One region of the Lactococcus taiwanensis genome, then DNA from elsewhere that is predicted to be linked to it. Evidence: predicted binding sites of a transcription regulator. Region 1 holds the regulator's gene; the other holds the start of a gene.
The links. The regulator HrcA, encoded in region 1, represses chaperone genes, less so after heat shock. The targets are predictions, from matches to a motif close to TTAGCACTCNNNNNNNNNGAGTGCTAA.

Region 1 (15,257 bases):
TTGAAAAAAACAAAAAATTGGTCGAAGCTTTTAAGAATACCGAAGCTCTTATCGTTTTTGTTCATGTCAAAAACTATGGGCCTGAAACGCTTCACCCCCATACGGATACACTGAATACTACGCCACAAGTTTTGCCAACAGATTATGCCGAATTTGTCATGGAAGAAGCTTATGATCAAGAAATTCACAACGTTATCCATGTCGCAAAACATAACTGGGGAGCTTTTTATGGAACAGATTTAGATGTGCAATTACGTAGAAGAGGGATTGATCAAATCATCCTCACTGGAATTGCAACGACTATTGGCTGTGACACCACAGCGCGTGAAGCTTTTCAGCATGGTTATCAGGTCATTGCTGTAGAAGATGCGATGACAGACTTCAATGGGGAGCTCCATACTGCGATCATGGAAAATATTTTTCCAAGACTCGGCCGCGTGCGGACCACACAGCAAATTTTGGACATGTGTCCAGTTAAGTGAGTCGCTCATAGGCACCACATTAAAAATCGAGTTTTCAAGCTTCGATGAGCGGGAATAACTCTTCATAGTTAGACATAATAAAAATGAAAAAGATCATATTCAAAATTGGAAAAATTGTAGGCCTTTTACTCGCGCTACTTCTTGTGGGCGCTATTGGCTATTTGATTTATGTTTTTGGGCAATACCATCGTTTGCCCGACCAGAGCCAGGAGAGGATTAAAAATCCTCAAACTCAGGTTGTAGAACAGGGTAAAACCTACAAAATGATGACTTTTAATATCGGTTACGGTTCCTATCCGCCCTCTTTTAGCTTTTTTATGGATGGAGGTCCAGATGTTCGCGCTTATAGCCGAGCTGCCGTGGTGAACGCCATTGAAGAGGATATTCGCTTAATCAAAAAAGCAAATCCTGATTTTGGTAACATTCAAGAGATTGATTGGCAAGGAGATCGCAGCCGTAAAGTCAACGAACCTCAAATGGTTCGTAAAGCTCTGGAAGATTACACAACGGTATTGACACAAAACTATGATTCAGCCTACCTTTTTTATCCTGTGACTAAGCCGATTGGTAAAGCAAAATCTGGGATTATGACCTATTCAAAATATAAAATTGAGCAGGCAGAGCGTTATCGTCTCCCTATTGAGACAAACTTCAATAAGTTTTTTGACCTGGATAAGAGCTTTCAACGTCAATATTTTACCTATCAAAAATTCGAATAAAAAGTTTGTTATATTCAATACGCACATGTCAGCTTTCATTAAGGATCAAAAGATTCAAAAAGAACAACTGCAAACCCTATTTGATAAGATGCAAGAATATGTGGATGCGGGAGATTATGTAATTTGTGGAGCAGATTATAACCATGCATTGGCTGGAAAGGCTCATCCAGAACTGACGTGGATGAAAGCTTTTCCTACCGATCATCTAACTAAAGGGATGCGAGTCGTAGCTCCAACAAATGCTTCGACAGTAAGGTCATTGGATGTCCCTTATGATCAAAAAAATCCTAAAAATACCTTTGGGATAATTGATGGATTCCTCGTTTCCGATAATATTAAAGCATTGAAAGTTCAAACCGTTGATAACCAATTTAAATCTTCGGATCATCAACCCGTTACCATCGACTTTCAACTCAACCCGTAACGCTAAAAGATAGCTATGCTATCTTTTTTTTATTAGTATAAAATGAGAATACCTCCCCTTATAATATTAAATGATAAGGGGATTTATTTTTTCGAAAGCATTGATGAGGGGATGAGGAGGAAAAGAGGGAGATTAACCACGTTTTGAACAAAATAGCAGCTGCGAAAACTTCAAGAAACTTCAATGTATTTTAAAATAAACAAAAGTAATTTAAAAGGTTTTTAGTTACAAAAACGTAAGAAATAAGTTATAATGATTACAAGAATTAAAAGAGAAAAGGCAAGGTAAGATAGAAACAAGACACCTGCTCAGGAGAAAGGATGAAAGTTGTAATAGTAGGCGGCGCCCATGCAGCAGTAGCATGTGCGATAAAAACCCGTACAGAGTATCCAGACAGCGAAATTGTCCTTTATGAGCGACAAAAGAGCATTGGCTTTGCTGCACAAAATATACCTCGCTATCTTTTAGGACATCAGGATTTCAGTTATTTATTTAATGAACAGACAAAAGCTCAACTTGAAAATTTAAAGATTCAGGTTTATACTCAAACGGTTGTTGTTGAGTTAAATCTTGGAGTGAAAAAAATAAAAGTATTTGATTTATCCCAAGAACTTGAAGAAGAAGTGACCTATGACAAGCTTGTATTAGCGATGGGTTCCTCTCCAAGTTTGCCCTTGGCTCAAGGTTATGTAGGAAAAAACTTTTTTATTATCAAGCGAGCTGATGAGGCTGAAAAATTAAAAAAATTTATGCAAGAAGCTCATAGTGTCTTAATTGTAGGTGGTGGGGCGATTGGTACAGAACTTGCTCAGGTCATGAGTGCTCGAGGCATTGAAACGACCTTGCTTCATTCTTCTTCCCATCTGCTTCATAATTATCTTGATGAAGCAGTCTCAGATAGAGTTCGTAAAAGTTTAGAAGAAAGTGGTGTTACTGTCTTTACAGACGAAATCGTCCACTCTATAACGGAAGAAGCTGATGAACAAAGCGTTCGTAAAAGTAGTCACATCCAGACGCAAAAAGGAAAGCAGTTTGTAGCTGATGGGGTAATCTATGCCACTGGCTTTCTTCCCAATAGTTTTCTGGTGGCAGAACAACTTGACTTAGGGGACAAAGGGGCAATTGTAGTCAATGATTATTTGCAGACCAGTCAAGAGGACGTCTTTGCCGTTGGAGATTGTGCGACAACTCAAGTAAAAAACATGAAAACTGCACATTATCTTTCGCACGCTAGTGACGCCCTTAGACAAGGAGAAATTGCGGCATTCAACTTACGAAAACCTCAAAGAAAAATTCCTGCCACACAAAGTACTTATAAATTTATCCTTGGTAGTAGACACATACTTGCCGTGACTGGATTAAATCTTGCAAAGGCCCAAAGTGAAGGTTTTGCTGCTGCGATTGTGAGTATCCGAGATGTAGTCGTTGATACTCACGACTATGTATATTCGTGGTTAGTTTATGAAAAAAAGACACATAAGATCCTAGGCTATCAATGTTTTGGAAATGTCGAAGGAATTGCGGAACAGGCGGATCTTATCTCACTAGCGATTCAAAATGACATGACAATTGAAAGTCTCGAATACAGTGATTTTCATTTTAGAACGACTTATAACAACCCTCAGAGTTTTGTAAAACGTTTAGCGGATGAAGTCCGTATAAAGGAAAGGTGAAAAGTGATCCAAAAGGGGGTTAGAGAAAGTGAGGAACAAGCGTGGTAGAAACACGGTTAAGCGACTTAGATTATTGTTATGCTTCTGTAGAGCTATTGAAGGTGCTAGAAAACAATGCTTATTTGCGTAATGAACGCATCCGTACATTTTTAGAACAACGAGCAAGTCGTGAAACACGTATCGTTTCTCTAGTCGCCCTCCTTTTTCCTGCGGTACTCCTGATCTTATTATTTGGTTTCCCAGGTAATTTTGCTCGGGAACTTATATCAATAGAAAATTTTCTTTTTCGTATGTTTAGTCTTTTAATGTTAGGATTATTCATCTTTATCTTTTGCTTTTTGTTGGTGTATCATTTGTGGCATTTACGCCTTGTAGAACCTCTGAGAAAAAAGCTAACACATGATTTAAAAAAAGAACTTTTAGACGATATCAAAAAGATTGATGAGCACACCGAATCGATTGTTCAAAAAAGTCTTTTCACTCATCCGCGCGTGCCAGAGCTTTACCTGTGTACTGAAATCCTGCCTTTACTTATTCGTTATTTTGAGAAAGGATTAGCTGATTTTATGAAAGAAGCGGTCTATGCACTCGAGTTGGAACTTAAACATACGGGGCATTATCATCATCTTGTCCCTCGTGTTACCTTCCTGCAGCGCGAAAGAGATTATCTACAAAACCGCATGGCCTACCTTAACAAGCTTTTAAAATGAGGTGAATCAATATGAAGATGAAGAAAGAGTTAAACAAAAAAGTCGCTCTAAAGCAGCAAAGTGAACAGCAAGTCAAAAATTTCGTGCAAGATCAATTTTTTGAGACTGGGCATTGGTGGTTAAAGACGCGACAAATAATCGTGAATGTCTGTTTTTTAGTATTTTTGATTTTTCCTATTGGTATCTTTATCACTTTTTTGACGAATCATCACGTTTGGCATTATTTGCACTGGAATTATGAGGCTAGTTTTTTATTAACGCGGCACTTGAATGAAATTATTTTGTATCTCTTTGTTATTGTTTTAGTAGCAAGCTTGGCCTTGGTATGGCGTAATAACATTTTAGAACAAAAAGTCTACCCTCAAAAAGTTACTTATAATGTTCAAAAGTTAAACCAGCGAAAAGAGATTATGGAAAGGATGTATGAGACACGTTTTGGTGCCAAATCCTTTAGAGAAGCAACACGTTATTATGTGGTTGAGCGCGAACAAAATCTCCCCAATCAACTTGTTCCAGACTTATTTAAAGCAGGAAAGGTTGAAATAAAATGACTGTTTTGTTGCATTTCACACAACTTTTAATGTTTTACCCCATCGTAGGCACAATTGCATGGACAGTCGGCGGTTTATTTTATCGGACGCTTTATGTTGGCAAATACCTAGAGCGAGATTTTCGGCCCTTAGTTGAAGCTGAAGAACCGTTTATTACGATAATGATTCCTTGTCATAACGAAGAAGTGATGATTGAGGAGACGATTGATTATTTAATGAATGAAATTGAATACCACCACTATGAAGTGTTAGTTTGTGATGATGGTTCTTACGATACAAGTCCCGAGATATTAGCGCGTTTAAGTATAAAGTACGAAAAACTACGGGTATTAAGAATTAATGAGAATAAGGGGAAGGCGCATGCTTTTAACATTGGCCTCTCTTTTTGCAAAGGGGATTATATTTTAAGTAATGATGCTGATATCGTTCCCTCTCCGGATGCTCTGTGGAAATATATGAACTATTTTCTAGGTCCAGGCGGTCAGAATGTTGCTGCTGTTACAGCTAATGCGGATGTCCAGAACCGCTCTTTATTGGTCGAAAAATCACAAACCGTTGAATTTTCTAGCATCGTAGGCATGATTAAACGCTCCCAGATGGGGGTTTTAGGGACAATGTATGCTTATTCTGGAGCGAATACAATGTATCGTAAAGATGCAATCATGGATTGTGGTGGTTTTAGACAAGACCGAGCGACAGAGGATATCTCAATCGCCTGGGATCAACAGTTTAATGGTTGGCGCGCTATCTTTGCACCAGCAATCATGTTTTATATGAACGTTCCTAACACTTATAACATGCTTTACCAGCAACGTAAACGTTGGGCAAAAGGGGGCACAGAGGCTTGGTTGACGAATTTTTGGCGCATTATGAAACATCCTATCAAAAATTTTCCAAAATTAATCCTGCTTTTAGATCAAACTGGCAGTATCCTTTGGAGTTTTTGTTACCTTTTTTTCTCGCTTTGGCTTATTTTTCTCGTTTTTGTCTTGGTGTTGACTAATAATTTTGACCAGTTGCTCTATGTTTTAGATATGGCCTTTGTTTTTTCGGCCTTTATGACTTTAGTGGGAGTGTGGCAGCTTATTGCATCAAGTGCATTGGATAATCATGGGTCGAAAATGAAGTATCTATTTTTTGCCCCCGCTTATATGATTTGGTATTGGCAGATGAACACGATAACCATTGCGACAACTTTTATCCCTGCAATCAAAGGGGTACTTGGATTTTCTGGCGAAGGAACATGGGTCAGTCCAACCCGCACAAAAATGAAGAAATAAAAAAAGGGGGACGCGATGAAAAATTTCAGAGATACAGCAATTTGGCTGCAGAGTGATTTTTTTACGACACCGCTCGCTCGGACGCTCCTTTTGGGTTTATGTGCTGTGGGAATCTGTTTAACCTTTTTAGTATTTGGGCAAAATAAAAAGGCTTCCGCCAAAAAGGAACATCAACACAGAAAAAAAGACCTTCTTGGAAGCTTATTAATGAGTGTTTTGATTGGTTTAATTTTACTTTTTCTCGGTTTTGAAACTTTCTTTCAATTATTCAAGCATTAAAAAAACTTTGCTCAAAACGGAGTAAAGTTTTTTAAAAAGTTTTGTGCTTTTAATCAAAAAGTAGGGCGAGAAAAAGCGAGAGCGCTAGTGCACCATTGAAAAGCATGAGGTTATCAATTTGAAGATGAAAAGTTTCAGATTTGATTTGGCGTGCTCGAAAAGTTTTGATGTTAGGAATTAGCTTAAAGAGGATAAGCAGCATAAGTAAAGTCCATAAAGGTAAAATGCCCAGCAGAATACTAACCAGAATACACAGCCCCGCAAGTACATACATCCCGGTAAACAAGGTCAAACTAGCAGGAGTTTTTAAGTAATAAGGCAAGGTATAACGCTGATTCCGAATATCTTGTTCTAAATCACAAAGGTTGTCACTAAGCATAATATTAAAGTTTTGAGCAAAGCACATAAGACCAATTAAGACCAGCGGAAAAAGGAGCTTAAAATCCCAAATCCAGGTCATTTTCCATCCTTCGAAACGGATAAAAAAGTAGCCTTTATCGTAAGAGTTGATATAGACTGCTAAGAAAAAACCAAAAAATCCTTCACACAGTCCAGCTAAAATTTCACCGAGAGGAAAACGAGAAAATGCAAAAGGGCCATAAGTATAAAAGATGGCAATAAGGAAACAAAGCCCACCCAATGGCAAGATAGCCCAATTAGTCAAATAGAGGACAATGAGTCCAATCAAAACGTCAAAAACCAAAAAAGAAATACAAAGCTTGAAAGCTAGTCGAGGGTTAATGTTTTTAGCCACGATAATATTCCATTTTTTATACTCCGGATCTAAGGCTTTACGGTAGTCCATTAGATTGTTCCACGCACTGACAAAAAGATTAATACTGGCAAGTCCGAGAAAGAAAAATAGTGTCGGGAGCCAATGAAAACTTTTAAAATACCACAAAGCGTATAAAACACCTGCGAGAGGTGATAATACGGCAGCAGGAAGTGTTTGAATCCGTGTGAAATTAAGGAAAGTTTTTAAATTCATAATAAGCTGATTATAGCAAAATATCACTGATAATTCATACTTCGTCAGCACTGACCAGATGGTCAGTGCAAAAATGCACTGATTTTCCGAATGAATAAAAAATAAAAAAATCCTCTTTGGGTGAGGTCAGCAAAACAGAGAAACAAAATGATATAATATAAATAAAAATTTTGAATGGAGAACAAAGATGCGCGCAGTAGTAACAGTGGTAGGAACGGATAAAATTGGGATTGTGGCAGGCGTAACTGCAACCTTAGCAGAACTTAATGCCAACATCATCGAAATTTCTCAAACTTTAATGAGTGGTGCTTTTACGATGATGATGGTTGTTGAGACTGAAAATAGTGATTTCACAGCTTTACAAGCAGAACTTTCCCGTCAAGGAGAAGCTCTTGGCGTCACGGTTCATGTGCAAAACGAAGCTATTTTTAATGCCATGCATAAGTTATAAGGATTGACGAAGCCGTCAGTAAATGAGACGGAAAAAAAGATGTACAGAGCAGAAAAAAAGAGAAAAAGCTACTGATGGAGCTATCAGTAACTTACATAGGAAAAATTTAATACTAATGGATATTCAAAATATTAAAGAAACAATTGCGATGATCGAAGAACAAAATTTCGACATTCGCACAATAACAATGGGAATCAGTCTTCTTGATTGTATCGATGCTGATATTGATAAAGCAGCTGAAAAAATCTATCAAAAAATTGTCAAAAAAGCAGGAAAACTTGTTGAAGTAGGTAACGAGATTGGACATGAACTCGGTATTAAAATTGTTAATAAACGTGTTTCTGTAACACCTATTGCAATTATCGGGGCAGCAACAGCTGCTGATGATTACACACCACTTGCTCTTGCAATGGACCGTGCAGCAAAAGAGATTGGCATTGACTTTATTGGTGGCTATTCTGCTCTTGTGCAAAAAGGCTATCAAAAAGGTGATGAAATTTTGATTAAATCAATGCCTAAAGCTCTAGCAGCAACTGAGCGCGTCTGTGCTTCGGTAAATGTTGGTTCAACTAAAACAGGAATTAACATGACAGCAGTTCGAGATATGGGTGAAACCATCAAAATCATGTCTAAAGGTGATAAATGGCTCAATGCCAAACTTGTTGTCTTTGCTAATGCCGTCGAAGACAATCCATTTATGGCAGGAGCTTTTCATGGAGTTGGGGAAGCAGATACGATTATCAATGTTGGAGTTTCAGGACCTGGTGTAGTTAAACGTGCTCTTGAAAAAGTCCGTGGAGCATCTTTTGATGTTTTAGCCGAAACCATTAAAAAGACAGCTTTTAAAATTACCAGAATTGGTCAACTTGTTGGTCAAATGGCTTCAGAAAGACTTAATGTTGAATTTGGAATCGTTGATTTATCACTTGCACCTACACCAGCAATCGGCGATTCGGTTGCACGCGTTTTGGAAGAAATGGGACTTGAAACTGTTGGGACTCATGGAACAACAGCCGCTCTTGCAATGCTTAACGACGCCGTGAAAAAAGGCGGAGTTATGGCAGCTGAACGTGTTGGTGGACTTTCAGGCGCCTTTATCCCAGTTTCAGAAGACGAAGGGATGATTGCCGCGGTCAATTCTGGGGCATTGAATATTGAAAAGTTAGAAGCCATGACTTGTGTTTGTTCAGTTGGCTTGGATATGATTGCAATTCCTGAAGAAACACCGGCATCTACCATTGCGGCAATGATTGCTGACGAAGCCGCTATCGGGGTCATTAATCAAAAAACGACAGCAGTACGGATTATTCCTATGGGCAAAGAAGGCGAACAAATTGAATTTGGTGGACTTTTCGGTGTTGCTCCAGTTATGAGAGTAAACAAGGCATCGTCAGCAGATTTTATTGCTCGTGGCGGTCAAATTCCAGCGCCTATCCACTCTTTTAAAAATTAATACATTTCAAAATGAAGAGGTAAAAATGCAAGTAAAAATGGGCGAACGGATTGTCAAAGCTTGGCAAGTAAAACATGATGAAGCACCTCTAGAGGAGTGGGTTCAACATTTATTCGATCAACAAATTTGTTTTTGGAACCCTAGGGATAATGAGCAACTGCGTTTTAGCCTGATGTTTGGTGGTGCTGCACGCGTGGGCGATTACCTCATTTACTTAGGTAAAAGTGATATTAAAGTTATCTCAGAAAAACGATTCAACAGAGAGTTTACCATCTTATAACTAAAAAAAAGATGAAAACGCTCTAATCTTTTGTTATAATAAAGAGAGTTGGTTACTCATTCATAAGAGTTTTTTAATGAGTGATAACGTGAAAAAGCAAAGGGGAAGACTTATGGTTAATATTTACTTAGTAAGACACGGAAAAACAATGTTTAATACAATTGGCCGTGCGCAGGGGTGGTCAGATACGCCACTGACAGCAGCTGGGGAAATGGGTGTCACCGAATTGGGTCTGGGATTTAAGGCGAAGGGAATCAAATTCGACAGGGCATATTCTTCTGATTCGGGTCGGACCATCCAAACCATGGGTTTTATCTTAGCCAATTCTGAGAATGAAGGCATCCCCTATCGCTTTGATAAACGGATACGGGAGTGGTGCTTTGGATCATTTGATGGCGGCTATGATGGAGAACTTTTTGACGGTGTATTACCGCGTATCTTTGCTGAAAATGGTAGTTTAGAAGAAGGTTTCCCAGATGATGAGAAAGTAGCTAATGCCATCTATGCTGTGGATACAGCAGGTTGGGCTGAAACGTGGGAACAATTATCTGGTCGGATTTTAGAAGGTTTTACAGACATTGCTAAAGAGTCAGAAGCAGCAGACGCCAACAATATCGTTATTGTCAGCCATGGCATGACGATTGGTTCTTTTGTAAAATTGATTCGCCCTGAGCTCCCAAGGCCTCACGGCTTAGATAATGGATCGGTCACTCATCTCACCTATGAAAATGGAAAATTTTCTGTTGGAAAAGTCGGAGATATGAGTTACCGTGAGTTAGGAAATAAAATATTAACAAAATAATGAAAAAACGGATTCTCCTGAGTTTGTCTTTACTTGTTCTTTTGATTGCCGCAGTGATTGCCGCCATCTTGTTTTCGAGTAGCAGCTCAACCAAAAAAGAAACAGCACAAAGTGCACACGAGAGAACAGCACAAACTAATAAAAATGCTGCTCTCTTAAAAGACTTACCCGATGCGAAACGTTCAGATTGGGAACTTGTGCTCGTCAGTAGGGATTCTCCTCAGCCTGAAATGAATCCTGATTTAGCGACGGTTGGTAATATTCAAGTAGACCAGCGAATTGTCCAGTCAACTGAACAGTTCCTTGCTGCTGCACAGAAAATTTCACCTGCAGAACATCTCATCTCTGGCTATCGTTCAGTAGCTTATCAGAATACTCTTTACGAAGGTTACATTAAAGATGAGATGGAAGGGCATGGCACCGTAAATACGGATGGATCGACGATCTCGCGAGAGCAAGCGATAAAAAATGTTCAGACTTACTCCCAACCTCCTGAAAGCTCTGAGCATAATACAGGTCTTGCTATTGATATGAGTGATATTGATAGTTTAAATGAGAGTACTGTAGCTCAGCAAGTAGCAGAACTAGCGCCTGATTATGGTTTTGTCTTGCGTTTTCCCAAAGATAAAAAATCTACTACAGGAGTAGACTATGAAGATTGGCATTTTCGTTATGTGGGAGTCGAAAACGCTAAATACATGACGACACATCATTTGACGCTTGAAGAATATCGAAGCTTGCTCCCTGATTAAAGATGGGTTATGCAGGTAAGAATTTAGAGGAAAGAATGCTACTTAAGATACGCTTATTACTTACTATTAATGTGGGTTTGTTTCTTTATACGGTCATGCTTTGTGTCCAAAAGTTGAAAACTTACCCTAATTTTTTTACAGATTTCTTTAATAATTTTGCTAGTAATACAACAAACCTTACCGCTCGCTGGCACTTTTCGTTCTTGAGTTGGCGCAGCTTGGTGTTCTTAGTCATTCTTGTAGCCCTTCTCTTTTTACTCTTAAAGTTTTGGCGGGTAACTTTTGTCCTTCTCGAAGTGATAGCAGGATTTCTTTTGTTAGATTATTTCCTGCTCCTTTTTCAAAAGCAAATCGACATGTCAGCGTTTTATCCCTTTATTGTTCTAATTATCGCTTTGATGAATATTTGGCATAACTCCAAGGTTTTGAAGCTCTTATAAAAGATAAATTAGCACTCTTGTCAAAAGAGTGCTAATTTTTATGACTTTTTCCTTGACAAGGACTTCCCAAAGGGTTATAATAAATTTGTTAGCACTTAGAGCTTTAGAGTGCTAAGTGATAAAAGAGGCTACAACGAAATGCTTTATCCTTTTGTTGTCCAGATGTTAATGTTCCTTATGTTAGGAGCGAAAGGAGTCGTCAATGATTACAGAACGTCAAAGACAAATCTTAAATCTGATCGTTTCTCTTTATGCAAAAGATCATACTCCTATTGGTTCAAAATCATTGCTTGACAGTATTCAAGCATCTAGTGCAACCATCAGAAATGATATGAAGGCATTGGAAAATTTAGGACTGATTCAAAAAGAACATTCCTCCAGTGGACGTGTTCCGAGTGTGTCAGGTTATAAGTACTTTGTAGAAAACGTCATTAAGCTAGACCAGTTTAGTCAAAATGATCTTTTCAAAGTAATGAAAGCCTTTGATGGGGAGTTATATCGATTAACTGATCTATTTGAAACAGGTGCAAAAATTTTATCCGAACTTACGGGTTTAACAAGTTTTGTACTCAACGTTCCGCAAAAAGATCAAGAGTTAGTATCCTTTGAAATGGTCATGTTGGACAGTCATTCTGTCCTTGCCGTCATTACTTTGGGCACAGGTGAAGTGAGAACGAATCAGTTTATACTTCCAAAATCGATGACCGAAGCTGACATTGGCGTGTTTACCAATCTCGTCAAAGAGCGGATGGTGGGTAAAAAAGTAATTGATATCCATTATATCTTACGAACAGAGATACCTCAGATTGTGCAACGCTATTTTAAAGTTACCAGCGAAGTTCTTGGATTATTTGAATCAATCTTTTCTGACCTGTTCGTTGAGCATTTAACGGTTGCAGGTCGGAAAAACATTTTTGATTATGCGACAGATAATTTAGGTGAGCTTTATAAATTATTTAGCGATGATCAAAGAATGTTGCAAGAGATTAGAGAGCTTACTAACAACGACGAAATGCGTGCCGTTAAGTTCGAAAATGATGAAAAGTATATGAAAAATCTAACGATTATATCGCAAAAATTTGTCATACCTTACCGTGGTTTGGGAACATTAACAGTAGTTGGACCAGTTGAGATGGATTATCAACGAACGCTTTCAACACTTGATTTGGTCGCGAAAGTAATCACGATGAAATTAAGCGACTATTATCGTTACCTTGATGGTAACCATTATGAAATTAGTAAATGATAAAAAAGTTATTTAAAAAAGGAGGGCGTATGTCCGAAGAAGCAAAAGAAGAGATTAAAAATGAACAAGCGGAGGAACAAGTCACAGAAGAATTGACTGAAGAAGCGCTTGAAGATATTGTTGAGGATGAAATTTCTGAAGTTGAAGCAGCACAAAAGCTTGCGGATGAGTGGGAAAATAAATTCCTCCGGGTTTCTGCGGAAATGCAAAATGTACAACGTCGTGCAAATGAAGAACGTCTCCAACTTATCAAGTACCGTTCTCAAGATTTAGCTAAAAAAATATTGGCTTCCCTTGATAACCTTGAACGTGCACTCGCTGTTGAAGGTTTGACAGAGGATGTCAAAAAAGGCCTTGAAATGGTCCAAGAAAGTTTAATTTCAGCCCTTAAAGAAGAAGGTGTTGAAGAAGTTTCTTATGAAAGTTTCGACCATAATCTTCACATGGCTGTTCAAACTGTCCCAGCGGATGATGAACATCCGGCTGATACAATCGTGCAAGTTTTCCAAAAAGGTTATCAACTTCACGAACGTTTACTTCGTCCAGCAATGGTTGTCGTTGCACAATAAAATAAAAAATAAAATGACCGCAAAGTCGTTAAACTATCCATAAGTAATAAGAAAAGGAGATATAAATATGTCTAAAATTATCGGTATTGACCTTGGTACAACAAACTCAGCAGTAGCAGTTCTTGAAGGAACTGAATCAAAAATTATTCCAAATCCAGAAGGAAATCGTACAACACCTTCAGTTGTAGCCTTCAAAAATGGTGAAATCATTGTCGGTGACGCTGCAAAACGTCAAGCAGTAACTAACCCAGAAACAATCATTTCTATTAAATCAAAAATGGGAACATCTGAAAAAGTTTCTGCAAATGGTAAAGAGTACACACCACAAGAAATTTCAGCAATGATTCTTCAAAACTTGAAAGCTACAGCAGAAAGCTATCTTGGAGAAAAAGTAGAAAAAGCGGTTATTACTGTACCTGCATACTTCAATGATGCGCAACGTCAAGCCACTAAAGATGCTGGTAAAATTGCTGGTCTGGAAGTAGAACGTATCGTTAATGAACCAACAGCAGCAGCTCTTGCTTACGGTCTTGATAAAACAGATAAAGACGAAAAGATTCTTGTATTTGACCTTGGTGGTGGTACATTCGACGTTTCAATTCTTGAACTTGGTGATGGAGTATTTGATGTTCTTGCAACTGCTGGTAACAACAAACTCGGTGGTGATGATTTTGACCAAAAAATCATCGACTGGATGGTTGCCGAATTCAAGAAAGAAAACGGAATTGACCTTGCCCAAGATAAAATGGCTTTGCAACGCTTGAAAGATGCCGCTGAAAAAGCGAAAAAAGACCTTTCAGGTGTAACAACAACTCAAATCAGCTTGCCATTCATCACAGCTGGTGCTAGTGGACCGCTTCACTTGGAAATGGCTTTGACCCGTGCTAAATTTGATGAATTGACACATGATCTTGTTGAAGCTACACGTCAACCCGTTCGCCAAGCTTTGTCTGACGCAGGTTTGTCAACTTCTGATATTGACGAAGTGCTCTTGGTTGGTGGTTCAACTCGTATCCCTGCTGTTGTTGAACTTGTCCGTAAAGAAACTGGAAAAGAACCAAACAAATCTGTTAACCCAGATGAAGTTGTTGCTATGGGTGCAGCAATTCAAGGTGGTGTGATTACTGGTGACGTTAAAGATGTTGTTCTTCTTGACGTTACACCACTTTCACTTGGTATTGAAACAATGGGTGGGGTCTTCACTAAATTGATTGACCGTAACACAACTATCCCAACTTCTAAATCACAAGTCTTCTCAACTGCTGCTGACAATCAACCTGCTGTAGATATTCATGTGCTTCAAGGGGAACGTCCAATGGCAGCTGACAACAAAACTTTGGGTCGCTTCCAATTGACAGACATTCCTGCAGCACCACGTGGTGTTCCACAAATTGAAGTAACATTTGATATTGATAAAAATGGTATTGTTTCTGTTAAAGCTAAAGACCTTGGTACACAAAAAGAACAAACAATTGTTATCAAATCAAACTCAGGTCTTTCTGATGAAGAAATTGATAAAATGATGAAAGACGCTGAAGCAAATGCTGACGCTGATGCAAAACGTAAAGAAGAAGTTGATACACGTAACGAAGCTGATGCTTTGGTCTTCCAAACTGAAAAAACTTTGAAAGAACTTGAAGGAAAAGTTGACGAAGCTGAAGTTAAAAAAGCTGAAGACGCTAAAGAAGAACTCAAAAAAGCACTTGAAGGTGAAGATATTGCTGATATCAAAGCTAAATCAGAAGCCCTTTCTGAAATTGCTCAAAACCTTGCTGTGAAACTTTATGAACAAGCCAATGCCGCTCAAGGTGAAGCTGGACAAGCAACTGATGCGCAAGAAGGACCAAAAGATGATAATACATTTGATGGTGACTTCACTGAAGAAAGCAAATAATATTTTTAAAAGCACTGACGATTTTGTCAGTGCTTTTTTTGTGATAAACTTCTTAAGTTTTACTGACAGCTCTGTCAGTGAAGTTAGACACAAATAGACAGAGTGTACAAAAAACGATTGCTAAATTTGCAATCGTTTTCTTCTTGTATTATCATGAAATTAATTAAGAAAAGGAGGAGAGAATAATGCGTTACACGAATGGAAATTATGAGGCGTTCGTACGTCCAAGAAAACCAGAACATGTCGATAAAAAATCAGCTTATA
Region 2 (15,257 bases), 430 kb from region 1:
TGCTAAAATCAATGATATCCACGGTGTATCAGTTATTAATTACAGTAATGGACAGTCTATTTCTGATATTTCAAGCGATCTCGTGCGTGTCACTGTATCGAGCGACCAGATTTCTGAGAATGTCAAAAACGCTCTAATCGCAACGGAAGACGATAGTTTTAGGACAAACAAAGGGGTTGTTCCAAAGGCAGTTGTCCGTGGGATACTTGGTTCTGTGGGGGGCGGTACAAGCTCCGGTGGTTCCACGCTTACCCAACAGCTTATTAAGCAACAAGTTTTGGGAGATAGTGTGACTTTCCAACGTAAAGCCAGTGAAATTGTCTATGCCCTCAATCTAAATAATTATTTGAGCAAGGATCAAATTTTGACCGATTATCTTAATGTCTCACCTTTTGGTCGGAATAACAAGGGACAAAATATTGCTGGGGTTCAAGAAGCGGCCAAAGGAATTTTTGGCAAGTCTGCGAAAGATTTAACGGTTCCCGAAGCAGCTTTCATCGCAGGTCTTCCGCAAAGCCCAATCGTTTATTCGCCTTATGCTTCTGATGGTTCTCTGAAATCTAAAGAAAATATGGCGTACGGGATTGCTCGACAAAAAGAGGTTTTATTTAACCTTTATCGTGGAGGGTATATTAATAAAGCTGATTATGAGAAATATAAAGCTGAAGACATTTCTAAAGAGTTCTTGCAACCAGCGCAAGTGCAATCCCAAGAACATGGTTACCTTTATAATGTAGTGTACAATGAGGCAGTTACAGAGGTTTATAACTATCTCATCAAGCGTGACAAAGTTTCAGCTACGGAGCTCGGTAATGATAGTACAAAACAGCACTATAAAGATTTAGCTGAACAATCCTTACAAAATAAAGGCTATACAGTTACTACTACGATTAATCAGTCAGTCTATAATGCGATGCAAAATGCTGTTGCGACCTACGGTAGCCTCATGCAAGATGGAACAGGGCTTATTCAGACAGGGAATGTACTTATGGATAATAAGACTGGAGCAGTTTATGGTTTCATTGGTGGGCTCGATTATTCTCAAAGTCAAGTCAATCATGCCTTTGATACTGAACGTTCCCCAGGTTCTTCGATTAAACCGATTTTAGCTTATGGTCCAGCTATCGATATGGGGCTAATGGGTTCAGCGAGTGTTTTATCTAACTATCCTGCCAAGTATTCCAGTGGTCAAGATATAGAACACGTGGGTTCCAAAGGGACTGCGATGATGCCATTTTCTGAAGCTCTAAATGTCTCTTACAATATTCCAGCCTATTGGACTTACAAAATGATTCAAGATAAGGGAAAATCTGTTGAACCTTATATGACTAAAATGGGTTACCAAGTTTCGGATTACTCTGTTGAATCTTTACCTTTAGGAGGGGGAATTGACCCGACTGTTGTTCAGCATACAAACGGTTATCAAACCTTAGCAAATGGTGGAAAGTACGAGCCGTGGTACGTTGTCGAAAGTATCAAAGATGATGCGGGAAATGTGATTTACCAACATAAAGATACTGGAGGAACTCAGGTTTATTCTGAGGCTACCTCTACAATCATGGAGTACATGTTGCAAGATGTTGTGAAATCTCAAAAAACAAGTAAGTTTTATGAGAATTTGCAAACGATCAACCCTACCCTGGCAACAGATGTTGCTTGGGCGGGTAAAACTGGGACAACCGATAATTATACGGACGTCTGGATGATGCTTTCAACTCCAACGGTAACCTTAGGGGGTTGGGCTGGTCACGATGATAACTCAGGGATGTCAAAAAATTCTGGGTATATCAATAATGCGGCTTTCACTGCTCAGTTGGTTAACGCAATCAATGCTGCTGATCCCAATATTTTTGGACCAGGTAAGAAGTTTACAGATCCCAACAAAGATTCTAATGTAACCAAGAGTAAGGTCTTAGTCTCCACTGGACAAAAACCGGGTAAAGTTTCTGTGAAACTTGCAAGTGGTAAGACCCAAACGGTTAATCTGGGTGGGGCTACGACGACAAGCTTTTGGGCAACCAAATCTGGTGCACCTACTACAACGTACGACTACGCTATAGGCGGTACAGCGGCTGATAGAGCAGCAGGTTGGAAAACGATATTACCTAATTTTAACTTTAACTAGCCTTCTGCAAGTTCAAAAACGATAAAAAAATACATCAGAAAAGTTTCTGATGTATTTTTTTATATCCTCTCATAGAATAAGGTCACTGACAAAGCTGTCAGTAACCTTTTTCAGCGAAATTATTAGTAATTTTTGATTTGGGCTACTTGATCAGCGTTTAGATGTGTGACAATGGCGCGTAAAAAGTTTTGAGCCTGACTAAAGTCGTCTAAGTTAAAAATAGTTTGATGACTATGGATATAACGAGCCACTACACCGATGGTAGTTGAAGGAATGCCTTCGTTTGCTAAGTGGGCTGCTCCAGCATCTGTCCCGCCTTTGGCCATATAAACTTGTGTTTTGACCTTTGCGGTTTCAGCTGTGTTGAGGAGGAAATTCTTTAAGCCGGGGAGCATGATGTGACCTGGATCAAAGAAGCGTAAAGTCGTTCCTTGACCTAGTTGACCGTTATCATCACCGAAGGTATCGCTAGCTGGTGAACAATCGACTGCAAAGAAAAGCTCAGGTTTGAACTTCGTGGTGGAAACTTTTGCACCACGTAAGCCAACTTCTTCTTGGACGTTCGCACCTACAATCAGTGTCACGGGAAGTTCTTTATCAGCTAAAAATTCGAGGAGTTCAAGAATCATCAAACAACCGTAGCGATTATCCCAAGCTTTTGACATGACGTTTTTACCATTTGCTGTCAAGATAGTTTCTGTTTCAGGGATGATGACGTCGCCTTGAGCCACGCCGTATTGTACAGCTTCAGCAGCGTCTTCAAAAGCCGCATCAAAAACGATATCCGAGAGCGCTGGCATTTGTGGAGTTGCACCAGTCCCTCTTAAAAGGTGAGGAGGAAGTCCACCTGTGACGACAGGGATTTTTTGGCCCGTGCGCGTAAAGAGTGTAAAGCGTTGACCTGAGACCACTAATGGATTCCAGCCACCAAGTGGCACAACACGGAGTGTTCCATCCGATTTGATGGCACTAACCATAAAGCCTACTTCGTCCATGTGAGCGGCAACCATAATTCGTGGGGCATTTTCCACTTTTGAGGTTTTCGTTACAAAAATACCACCCAAACCGTCAAATTCGGGGGTGTAGCCCAACTCCACCATACGTTTTTTTAAATAATCACGGACAGGTCCTTCGAAACCAGATGTGGCTTGGATTTCCGTCAGAGCTTTTACTTTGTCAAAGAGTTCCATTTTTTCCTCCAAAAATTGTTAAAGTTGGCTGATGGCGCGGTCAGTCAATGTAAAATTAAGGCTGGGTACCAGCTCCTCTACAAAGGAGCGTCACATTTTCTGATGATTCGGTCAACTTTTGATGATTTACACTATAATTATAACAGGAAATATGTTAAAATTTCCATATGAAAAAAATACTAAAGTTTGGTTTGGGCGTTGTAGCGAGTGCAGCAGCTGCTCATGTAGTTTATCATGGCTATAAAACCATGGAAGAAAATCTACTACGAGAGCTTACTGACACAGCACGTCAGCACTTTTCAGCTCGTCAAATTGATGCCGTTTGGATTTTTGAAGAACCCAAGCAAGGCGCTTACTTTGAGGGAGGTGTTGTTAGTGGGGATCACGCCGTTATGTTTCAAATAAACGCTCAAACTTTAGAACTTTTAGAAATAAAAGAAGTAGCTTTATGATTAATAAAGTTTTATACTTCTTGTAGAAGTTAATTAAGAAAGGAAAGAAAATGATTATTCCAGAAAATATGGAAAGCTTAGCGGAACTTGTGAAGGCTCCAGGTAGAAGAGTCTTCTTCTTCACTGCTGGTTGGTGTGGAGATTGTAACTTTATTAAACCTAAGATGCCTGAAATCGAAGCTGAAAATCCAGAATTTGAATTTGTAGAAGTTGATCGAGATCAGTTTATGGATGTGGCTATCGAATGGGGAATCATGGGGATTCCTAGTTTTGTTGTATTAGAGAATGGTAAAGAAAAAGCCCGTCTTGTCAATAAACTACGTAAGACTAAAGAAGAAGTTAACACCTTCTTGGCGAGCGCTAAATAATTTACTGACAGACCTGTCAGCAGGGTTAACCAAGGGAACACAAAATACACAGAAAAGCGTAAGCCTGACTTACGCTTCTCTTATTGAATAATGGGAAATTTAAAGGAAATTTAAGAAAATGATTGCAACTTACAATACACATGTTGGCGATGTTTTAATGTTGATCGTAGCAAATGATAAGGGTCAAAAAGTGAACTTTGAACGCAAGGGAAAAGTGGCACGTGTCTTTTTGCAAGAGACAGGAGAAACCGTAGCATGGAATATTTTTGGGGCTAAAAAATTACTGACCAATCTGTCAGCCAATGGTCAAATCAAGCTTTCAGCAAGTGATGTTCAAGTTTTGAATAAAGAACTTAAAAAAGCTGGTTTTAGCGATGTACTGGTCCATGACGCTCAACCTAAATTTGTAGTTGCCGAAATTGTTGAAATGAAAGACCATGCAGATTCTGATCATCTGCACATTTGTAAAGTTAATATTGGATGTGCGGACCCAGTACAAATCGTATGTGGCGCACCTAATGCAGCGGTTGGACTCAAAACAGTCGCCGCTCTACCAGGTGCGATGATGCCAAATGGGGCACTGATTTTTCCTGGTGCTTTGAGAGGTGTTCCTTCTTATGGAATGCTCTGCTCGGCGCGTGAATTGGAATTACCCAATGCCCCTGAAGTAAGAGGGATTATTGAACTTTCAGAACAATTACCTGTAGGAGCAGCTTTTGATGGTAAAACCATGTGGCAAGCCTAACTAAAAGGATAACAAGATGAGAAGGTCCCTAATCAGGGGCTTTTTTAATGCTCAAAATTTTAGGATAATTTACTAAAAATTTACAAAGTATAAAATTCACAAAGTTCACAAGCGCTTACACGAAGGAAATAAGTCAGTTGTGTTAAACTATTAAATGTAAAAACATTTTAACAAAGGAGATTTTCCTCATGAAAATCGTTGTAATAGGAACAAATCACGCGGGGATTGCCGCTGCAAATACATTACTTGATCATTATCCAGGCCACGAAATCGTGATGATCGATCGAAATAGTAACATGAGTTATCTTGGTTGTGGAACAGCTATCTGGGTGGGACGCCAAATTGAAAAGCCCGATGAATTATTTTATGCGAAACCAGAAGATTTTGAAGCAAAAGGCGCCAAAATCTTGACAGAAACTGAAGTGACTGAAATTGACTTTAAACAAAAAGTCATTCATGCAAAAACGAAATCTGGCGAAACATTCGTTGAAACCTACGACAAACTAATTTTAGCTACAGGATCTCGCCCAATCATTCCCAAATTACCAGGTCATGACCTTGAAGGAATTCATTTCTTGAAACTTTTTCAAGAGGGACAGGCAGTAGATGCTGAATTTGCAAAACCAGAAGTGCAACGTATTGCTGTAATTGGAGCAGGTTATATAGGTACAGAAATTGCTGAAGCAGCCAAACGACGTGGCAAAGAAGTTCTATTGTTTGATGCTGAGTCTACTTCACTTGCTTCCTATTATGATGAGACTTTTGCTAAAGAGATGGATCAAAATTTAGCGCACCATGGTATCGAATTACACTTTGGGGAGTTGGCCACAGAATTTAAAGGAAGCGATGGTCGTGTCACTCAAATTGTAACCAACAAAGGGGCTTATGATGTTGATCTGGTGATTAACTGTATTGGCTTCACCGCAAATAGTGCTCTAGCCAAAGATAACCTAGCTACTTTTAAAAATGGAGCGATTAAAGTTGATAAACATCAACAAACGAGCAATCCCGACGTTTATGCTGTCGGTGATGTAGCTACTATTTATTCGAATGCATTGCAAGATTTTACTTATATTGCTTTGGCATCGAATGCTGTACGCTCAGGTATTGTAGCCGGTCATAATATTGGGGGAACACCTCTAGAAGCACCAGGGGTACAAGGATCCAACGGCATCTCTATTTTTGGTTTTCACATGACTTCGACTGGTTTTTCTGTCAAAGCTGCTCAAAAGGCTGGCCTAGAAGTTGCTTATTCTGATTTTGAAGATAAACAAAAAGCTTGGTTTTTACATGAAGACAATGATACGGTCAAAATCCGAATTGTCTATGAAAAAGAAAGTCGTCGTGTGGTTGGAGCTCAATTAGCTAGCTATAGCGAAATCATTGCTGGTAACATTAACATGTTTAGTTTAGCGATACAGGACCAAAAAACAATTGATGAACTGGCCCTGCTTGATCTTTTCTTTTTACCTCACTTTAACAGCCCGTATAACTATATGACTGTTGCGGCACTTAATGCAAAATAATCATACACAACCTGTCAGTAAATGCTGAGAGGTTTTTTATTATCGAAGGTGACAAGTATTCATTTTTTCCGTATAGAGGGTTAGGAGGAAAATAAATGAATAAAACAATGTTAATTGGTCGCCTTACTCAAAATCCAGAAGTTACCAAAACAACTAATGATAAAACTTATGTGAGAACCACACTTGCAGTGAACCGACGCTTTAAAAATGAAGACGGGGGACGTGATGCTGATTTTATCGGGATCATTTTATGGGGGAAGACGGCAGAAACGCTGGCTTCGTACGCTAAAAAAGGGGCTCTCATTTCAGTTGAAGGGGAGATTCGTACACATAGCTACATGGACAAGCAAAATCAAAAACGTTATATGACAGAGGTGCTCGCTTTAAATTATGATTTGCTAGAAAGTCGAGCAACAATCGCCTTGCGGGAAAAGTCAGCACATACTGAAAAGTTGATGCTAGAAGGAGAAGAACTTCCTTTTTAAGCAGACGATAATTTTAGAGGAAGGAGTTATGCGTATTCGTTAGTGATTGGAGGTCTTCATGACCCAATTATTGAAAACGGCTTCATTTAATTAGAATAAAAATAAAAAAATCTGGTGTTTTTTCTTGACTAAATCTGACCATTGAGATAAAATAAGAATTGGGTTAGCACTTAACCTAATAGAGTGCTAAAAAAATAAAATGGAGGAAAAACAAAAATGTTGAAACCTTTAGAGAATCGCGTGGTTTTGCGCGTTAAAGAAGAAGAGGAAAAATCAGTTGGTGGTATCGTTTTAACGAGTGCCTCACAAGAAAAACCTCAAACAGCGGAAGTTGTTGCTGTCGGCGAAGGGAAAACTACCAATCATGGAACGCTGATTTCTCCAGTTGTAAAAGTTGGAGATACTGTAATTTTTGAAAAATTTGCAGGGACGACGGTAAAAATGGACGGTGAAGAATTCTTGATTCTCAAAGATTCAGACCTTCTTGCCATTGTAGAATAATAAGTAGGGAGCGATCTTTTTTGATTGCTGTCATGACAGTTTAAAATAATAACACGATAATTCTTATTTAAAAGGAGCAGATATGTCAAAAGAAATTAAATTTTCAAGTGATGCAAGAACTTCAATGATGCGAGGAATTGATATCCTTGCCGATACTGTAAAGACAACACTTGGACCAAAAGGACGTAATGTTGTTCTTGAAAAATCTTATGGGTCACCTTTGATTACAAATGATGGGGTTACAATTGCCAAAGAAATTGAACTGGAAGATCATTTCGAAAATATGGGAGCTAAACTTGTCTCAGAAGTAGCTTCCAAAACAAATGATATTGCAGGAGATGGAACAACAACAGCTACTGTTTTGACACAAGCTATTGTACGTGAAGGATTGAAAAATGTGACAGCTGGAGCTAATCCAGTGGGTATCCGTCGTGGGATTGAATTAGCTGCCCAAACTGCAGTTGATGCGATTAAAGAAATGGCTATTCCTGTCCATGATAAATCAGCAATTGCTCAGGTTGCTACCGTTTCTTCTCGTAGCGAAAAAGTGGGAGAATATATCTCAGATGCGATGGAGCGTGTAGGTTCTGATGGTGTCATTACTATAGAAGAATCTAAAGGAATGCAAACAGAACTTGATGTGGTTGAAGGGATGCAATTTGACCGTGGTTATTTGAGCCAGTATATGGTTTCAGATACCGAAAAAATGGTTGCAGAGCTTGATAATCCTTATCTTTTAATTACTGATAAGAAAATTTCAAATATTCAAGAAATTTTACCTCTTCTTGAACAAGTCTTGAAGACAAACCGCCCATTGCTTATCGTTGCAGATGATGTGGATGGTGAAGCTTTACCAACGCTCGTTCTAAACAAAATCAAAGGGGTATTCAATGTCGTAGCTGTGAAGGCGCCAGGTTTTGGTGATCGTCGTAAAGCCCAATTGGAAGATTTGGCTATTTTAACTGGTGGTACGGTTATTACGGAAGAACTTGGACTTGATCTTAAAGATGCAACAATTGAAGCACTTGGTCAAGCAGCGAAGGTAACTGTAGACAAGGATCATACCACTATTGTGGAAGGTGCTGGCGCTGCGGATGCTATCGCTGATCGAGTTGCTATTATCAAAGCCCAAATTGAAAAAACAACTTCTGATTTTGATCGCGAAAAATTACAAGAACGCTTGGCGAAATTGGCAGGCGGAGTGGCGGTGATTAAAGTTGGTGCTGCTACGGAAACAGAGCTTAAAGCAATGAAACTTCTTATCGAAGATGCTCTCAATGCGACACGTGCTGCTGTAGAAGAAGGTATTGTTTCAGGTGGGGGGACAGCTCTCGTCAATGCGATGAGTGCACTTGATCAACTCTCAGAAGAAGGGGATGTTCAAACAGGAATTAATATTGTTCGTCGTGCTTTGGAAGAACCTGTTCGCCAAATCGCAGCGAATGCAGGCTATGAAGGATCTGTTATTATAGATAAACTTCGCTCTGAAAAAGTAGGCACAGGATTTAATGCTGCTACGGGACAATGGGTAAACATGATTGAAACAGGAATCGTTGACCCAGCGAAAGTTACTCGTTCAGCCCTGCAAAATGCAGCTTCAGTAGCTGGTTTAATTTTAACAACTGAAGCAGTAGTTGCGGATAAACCAGAACCAGCTGCACCAGCTATGCCTCCAATGGATCCAGGCATGGGAATGGGCGGCATGATGTAAAGTAAAAATGAATTAAAAATAAAAAGTTACTGACAGTTCTGTCAGTAACTTTTTATTTATTTTTTAAATATCATAAAGCTGACTCGCATGCTCATGGCTAGTATCAATAATATGGAGTTCTTTTTTGGTATCCACATCATGCTGTTGTAAATAGCCATCCATTGTCAGATGTGCTAATTCTTTGATATTATTATTGAGGCTTAAGTGACCCAGAAAAATCTTTTTTGTTTTGTTTCCTAAAACATTAAAAGCAGCTTCTGCCCCGTCTTCATTTGACAAATGCCCTTGATCACTTAGAATACGTTGCTTAGTTCTCCAAGGATAAGCACCCATGCGTAGTATCTCAATATCATGATTAGATTCCATCAGATAACCATCTGCATTTTCAATAGTACCACGCATGCGGTCAGAAACGTATCCTGTATCAGTCAGCATGACAAAACTTTTATTATCTTTCATGAAGCGATAAAATTGAGGGGCAACAGCATCGTGGCTTACGCCAAACGACTCAATATCAATGTCGCCAAAAGTCATTGTTTTTCCCATCTCAAACAAATGTTTTTGTTCTGTTGGGATTTTCCCTAAGGCATTCTTCCCATCAAGTTCGGTCCAAGTGTCCTCGTTGGCATAAAGATCTATTCCATATTTACGTGCCAGCACGCCGATTCCCTTGATATGATCACTATGCTCATGCGTAATCAACAGCGCATCAATATCGTGAATATCGCGATCAATCTCTGAGAGTAAACTTTCTATTTTTTTTCCCGAAAGACCAGCATCAACAAGGATTTTCTTTTTTTGTGTTTCTAGATAAAAAGAATTTCCAGTAGAACCAGATGCCAGAATTGAATATTTAAAACCATTTTGTTCAGTCATAAGAACCATTGTAGCAAAAAAGCGTGGGGATTGCCATGTGGGCTGATGACTTTAAAAATAAAAAGAACGAGAATCCGTTCTTTTTATTTTTACTGACAGACTGATCAGTAAAAAAATCAGAAGCTATCATCAAAATCATCCCACTCCTCCGTGTTCTCGGAAGAATAAGGAAGTGTAAAACTAAAGGTCGTCCCTTTTCCTTCTCCCTCAGAGTTTGCAAAGATGTTTCCACCATGCATTTTGACAATATCATGGACGATTGAAAGTCCAAGTCCTGTCCCTCCAACTTTGGAATTGCGTGAAGCATTATCTACACGGTAAAATCGGTCAAAGATTTTGACGAGATCAGCACGCGGGATACCCATCCCTTGGTCGCTGATTGAGATAAGGACATCTTTCTCACGGGTTTCTACCGAGATGGTAATTACCCCACCTTTAGGAGAATATTTAAAAGCATTGCTGATAATGTTATCCACTACTTGGGCAATCTTGTCCGTGTCAATTTCAACCCAGATGGGGCGATTACTATAATTTCGTACTAAAGTAAAATCAGAGGTGAGTAAGCCGCTAGAGTCAGTTTCCAAAATTTGATCTAGTCGATTAAGTTGGTGGTCTAAAAAAGCAGTGAGATTAATAATTTCTTTATCTAAAACGATTCGGTCTTGGTCCATCCTTGAGAGGGTTAAAAGGTCCGAAATCATACGAATCATGCGGTTAGTTTCTGTTAAAGAAACATTGATGAACGAAGCAGCAGTTTCTTTGTCATCAAGAGCCCCATCCTCTAAAGCTTCAAGATAAGCTTTCACTGACGTCAGAGGAGTCCGTAATTCATGTGATACGTTGGATACAAAAAGACGACGTTCCCGTTCAGATTTATCTTGCTCTGTCATATCATGAAGTACGGCAATAATACCTGAAATAAAACCAGATTCACGACGAAAAAGTGCAAATTTAATATGAAGTGAGACGGCTTCATTGTCAGCATCATGAGTTTCAATCACCACTTCGGGTTCCTTCTCGAGCAGATCATAGAAGTTGTATTGCTCACTGATCTGAAGGGTTTCCACGATGTTTTTTTGCATCAACTCAGCTTCAGTTGTGTTGAGGTAATGGAGGGCAGACTTATTTGCCATAATAATTTTTCCGCGGCGATCAGTAGCGATAACTCCATCAATCATATAAGCTAGAATGCTATCAAGTTGATTTCGTTGATTTTCTAAGTTGTTTTGGGTTCTGACAATATCTTCGCCAAGTTTTAAGATTTCGCCATATAACTCGTTAATTTCACTGGTGCCTTTAGGAAGTTTATCTTTAGTTAAATAACCATTTTTGATCTGATTCATTTGGCGTGAAACATTTACAATCATCCGGTGTTGATGAATTAAAAAAACGAGTACAAAGAGTAGTGAAAAAAAGTAATTGGCTAAAACAGAATTAAAATGGGCGACATTATAGTCAAAACTACTCATAAAAAGGATGACAAAAAGAAGTAGATGGGCCACTACTCCTTTAAAAATCATTGAATTAAAAAATTTAATCATGAGGGTTACTCATATAGTAGCCCACTCCACGACGTGTTGAAACATATTGCGGGCGACTTGGTGTATCTTCAACTTTTTCGCGCAAGCGACGTACAGTCACGTCCACAGTGCGGACATCACCAAAATAATCATAGCCCCAAACTGTTTCGAGGAGGTTTTCGCGGGTAATGACTTCACCTAAGTGTTGTGCCAAGTAATAAAGCAATTCAAACTCACGATGCGTCAAATCAAGCTGTTTATCATTTTTATAAGCGGCATAGTGTGTTGGATTGATGCGGAGATTTCCAATAACCAATTCTTTTTTGACATTATCATTAGTTTCTGCTGGAGTAGCATTTACACGACGTAAATTGGCTTTGATACGAGCCAACAATTCGCGGTTGGAAAAGGGTTTAGTGACGTAGTCGTCAGCACCCAACTCAAGACCAATGACTTTGTCAAATTCACTATCTTTAGCTGACACCATTATAATAGGTGTTTCAGAAGTTTTACGAATTTCACGAGCAACATCAAGACCATCAAGTTTAGGCAACATTAAGTCAAGTAAAATAAGATCGGGTTGCACTTCTTTAAAAGATTCAAGTGCTTCTTCGCCATCAAAAGCGGTAAAAACCTCGAAGCCTTCTTTGGTCAAATTAAATTTTACAATATCTGAGATTGGTTTTTCATCGTCAACAACGAGAATCTTTTTCATATGTTGTCCTTTCAGGTGGTGAGTTTTAAATATTTAAAATTTCTTACATTTATGAGTTTTGACAAATAAAGTAAGCTGTTTCAGATATATTATACAATTTTTAGTAAAATTACGCAAAAAGTGATGTTATTATTTTAAGAAAAAAGCTAAAAAGTTTGTTTTTTGGTATAATAGAGGCTATGAATGGAATTTTAATTTCCCTTGAGGGACCTGATGGCGCAGGAAAAACGACAGTTTTAAAAGAAATTTTGCCGGAAATCAAAAAAATGAAACGCGACATTATTTCGACACGTGAACCCGGTGGGGTCCGTTTGGCCGAAGAAATTCGTCAATTAATTTTGGACCCTAAGAACACGGAGATTGATTCTAAGACAGAAATGCTCCTTTTTGCTGCAGCACGCCGCTTGCATATGCAAGAGAAGATGCTTCCAGCTCTGAAAGCTGGTAAAGTTGTAATTGTCGATCGTTTTATAGATTCATCAGTGGCTTATCAAGGTTATGGGCGTGAATTGGGTGTTGAAGTTGTAGACTGGCTCAACAATTTTGCGACGGATGGTTTGGAGCCTGATTTGACACTTTATTTTGATATTGATACAGATGTTGCCCTTGATCGCATCATGAGTAATCGGGCAGATGAAGTAAATCGTTTGGATTTGGAACGTGCCGAAATGCATCGAAAAGTTCGACAAGGTTATCTTAAAATGGTAGAGAAAGAACCGCAACGCTATGTTACAATTGATGCGAGCCAATCAGTCGAAAAAGTGGTGTCCGATACAATTGAAGCAATCAAGGAGCGATTTGCGAGTATATTTTAATTACTGACGGCGGGGTCAGTGATTTTGAGAGAGGTTTTGTGTGAAAGTATCAGAAATTCAGCCCCAGCTTTATCAGCAATTTTCAAATATTTTGCAACGTAAGCACTTGAGTCATGCTTACTTATTTTCAGGTGGCTTTGGATCATTTGAGTTCGCGATTTGGTTAAGTCAGGCTTTGTTTTGTGAAAACTTGCAAGAAGGTCTTCCTTGTGGTATCTGTCGAGCTTGTCGCTTAGTTGCTACAGAAGATTTTGCTGATTTACATGTGGTTTCGCCAGAGGGACAAACGATTAAAACCGCACAAATACGCACGCTCACTCAAGTCTTTAGTGAGTCAGGGTACGAAGGAAAACAGCAAGCAGTTATTATAGAAGCTGCTGAAAAGATGCACCCAAATGCCGCAAATGCGCTTTTGAAATCTATTGAAGAACCTGAGAGTGAAGTAGTTATCTTTTTGTTAACTACTAATGAAAATATGATTTTACCTACCATAAAATCACGTACACAAGTCGTCCATTTCACAAAGAATAGCCATCATTTTCAACATCTCCTAGAAAAAAGCGGACTTTTGAAAACACAAGCAGAGTGGCTCGCACAAATTTGTGATTCGCCCGAAAAAGCGATGGACTTAAGCCAACAGGTATGGTTTAGCGATGGCGTACAACGGCTTCAACAGTTTGTTAAATTATGCGCCACTAGCCCATCGGAAGCTTTTTTGTACCTCAAGGAACTTGTTGAAATTTTTGATGATAAAGAGAAGCAGAATATGGCCTTTGAACTTTTATTACAAATGTTTCGTCAGGAAAAGATGCGCGATGAGTTGCTCAAAACATTTCGTGCCATCGAGATGTGGAAAAGTAATGTTAGATTTGAGTCCTGTTTAACTTTTATGGTACTCTAGCGTGACACAACCTTAAGAAGAAGGGTGAAGGAAAGATGATTTATGAAGTAAAATTTGGCCATGGTGAAACAAATGCTTTTGCCGATTCGGAAACTGCTTTGGAGCTCCAAGAAGGTGTCATTGTTCGTTCTGATAAAGGAATGAATTATGGACGAATTATTCGAGAAATTCCAACAGATACGGCGCTTGAGGTGAAACATACGGTTCTTCGCAAAGCCAACGAAGAAGATGAGTTACGAGTTAAAACACTTAATGACTTAGCTTTGGAAGCTAAAACGCGTGTCCGTCAGTTGGTCTTAGATCAAAAACTCGAAATGAAAATTATCGAGGTGGCATATAACTATGATCAAACTCAACTTTTTATCTCCTTTACAGCAGAAAACCGAGTTGATTTCCGAGTGCTTTTGCGAGAGTTAGCTGCTTATTTTCGCATTCGGATTGAATTACGGCAGATTGGACCACGTGATGCTGCAAAAATCTATGGGGGATTAGGACCGTGTGGACGTCCACTGTGTTGTTCTGAATTTGTCTATGAATTTCCTAATGTATCAATCAAAATGGCTAAAAATCAAAATCTTTCTTTGAAGCAAAGTAAATTGAACGGTTTATGCGGACGTTTGATGTGTTGTCTGACTTATGAAGAGGATTTTTACAAAGAAGCGCAAGAAATTTTCCCAGATTTTGGTGAAAAAGTTGTGACTGCTGAAGGAACAGGAAAAGTTATCGGATTAAACGTTTTAAAAAATAGTGTGAAAATTAGGTTTGGAGAATATAGCAAGGAATTTGAACTTGCAGAAGTTGAGGTGAATCGTGGCTGACAAATATGAAGTTTTTGAACAATTAGGTGATTTAGAGAAGACACTGACAATGACTTTGGCGCAAGTGGCTCACATTCGGCAAGTTCTTGAAACTTCCATTACGGAAAATGCGACTTTACGGATGGAACTCGAAAAGCTCCGTGAGCGCTTAGCAGAATTTGAAAAGAAAGAAGTAAAAAAAGAAACACCCAAAGATCAACCTAATCCGAATCTGATTCAGATTTTTAATGAAGGTTTCCATGTCTGCCACTTACATTATGCAGAACGCTTGGCTGAAGGTGAGTCTTGCTTAGATTGTTTGGAGCTATTGTATCGCTAATGGATAAAACATTTACTATTCAACAGTCCTTTAAAGGCGCAAAGACGATGGGAACCTTATATCTTGTCCCCACTCCGATTGGCAATATGCAGGATATGACATTACGTGCTTTAGAAACCTTAAAGCGTGTTGACCTAATATGCTCAGAAGATACGCGAAATACCTTGCGACTTTTGAATCACTTTGAGAT

Region 2: the regulator HrcA is predicted to act here: its motif matches at 7,055-7,081, upstream of groES (co-chaperone GroES).

What each region holds. Positions count from the first base shown of each region.
Region 1 is NZ_CP070872.1:995,146-1,010,402, forward strand. It holds gene JW886_RS04960 (isochorismatase family protein) at 1-482, shown strand, start outside; partial or broken gene JW886_RS04965 (exonuclease/endonuclease/phosphatase family protein) at 566-1,625, shown strand; gene JW886_RS04970 (FAD-dependent oxidoreductase) at 1,946-3,298, shown strand; gene JW886_RS04975 (hypothetical protein) at 3,340-4,008, shown strand; gene JW886_RS04980 (hypothetical protein) at 4,020-4,559, shown strand; gene JW886_RS04985 (glycosyltransferase family 2 protein) at 4,556-5,839, shown strand; gene JW886_RS04990 (hypothetical protein) at 5,855-6,118, shown strand; gene JW886_RS04995 (UbiA family prenyltransferase) at 6,168-7,106, opposite strand; gene JW886_RS05000 (ACT domain-containing protein) at 7,294-7,557, shown strand; gene JW886_RS05005 (PFL family protein) at 7,673-9,010, shown strand; gene JW886_RS05010 (hypothetical protein) at 9,036-9,290, shown strand; gene JW886_RS05015 (histidine phosphatase family protein) at 9,403-10,092, shown strand; gene JW886_RS05020 (M15 family metallopeptidase) at 10,089-10,844, shown strand; gene hrcA (heat-inducible transcriptional repressor HrcA) at 11,487-12,530, shown strand; gene grpE (nucleotide exchange factor GrpE) at 12,560-13,099, shown strand; gene dnaK (molecular chaperone DnaK) at 13,167-14,993, shown strand; gene JW886_RS05040 (oleate hydratase) at 15,179-15,257, shown strand, end outside.
Region 2 is NZ_CP070872.1:567,679-582,935, forward strand. It holds gene JW886_RS02835 (transglycosylase domain-containing protein) at 1-2,125, shown strand, start outside; gene pepA (glutamyl aminopeptidase) at 2,248-3,315, opposite strand; gene JW886_RS02845 (hypothetical protein) at 3,483-3,767, shown strand; gene JW886_RS02850 (thioredoxin family protein) at 3,818-4,135, shown strand; gene ytpR (YtpR family tRNA-binding protein) at 4,254-4,880, shown strand; gene nox (H2O-forming NADH oxidase) at 5,069-6,406, shown strand; gene JW886_RS02865 (single-stranded DNA-binding protein) at 6,502-6,891, shown strand; gene groES (co-chaperone GroES) at 7,108-7,392, shown strand; gene groL (chaperonin GroEL) at 7,475-9,103, shown strand; gene JW886_RS02880 (MBL fold metallo-hydrolase) at 9,167-9,979, opposite strand; gene JW886_RS02885 (ATP-binding protein) at 10,096-11,520, opposite strand; gene yycF (response regulator YycF) at 11,513-12,214, opposite strand; gene tmk (dTMP kinase) at 12,394-13,029, shown strand; gene JW886_RS02900 (DNA polymerase III subunit delta') at 13,070-13,930, shown strand; gene ricT (PSP1 domain-containing protein) at 13,966-14,748, shown strand; gene yabA (DNA replication initiation control protein YabA) at 14,741-15,067, shown strand; gene rsmI (16S rRNA (cytidine(1402)-2'-O)-methyltransferase) at 15,067-15,257, shown strand, end outside.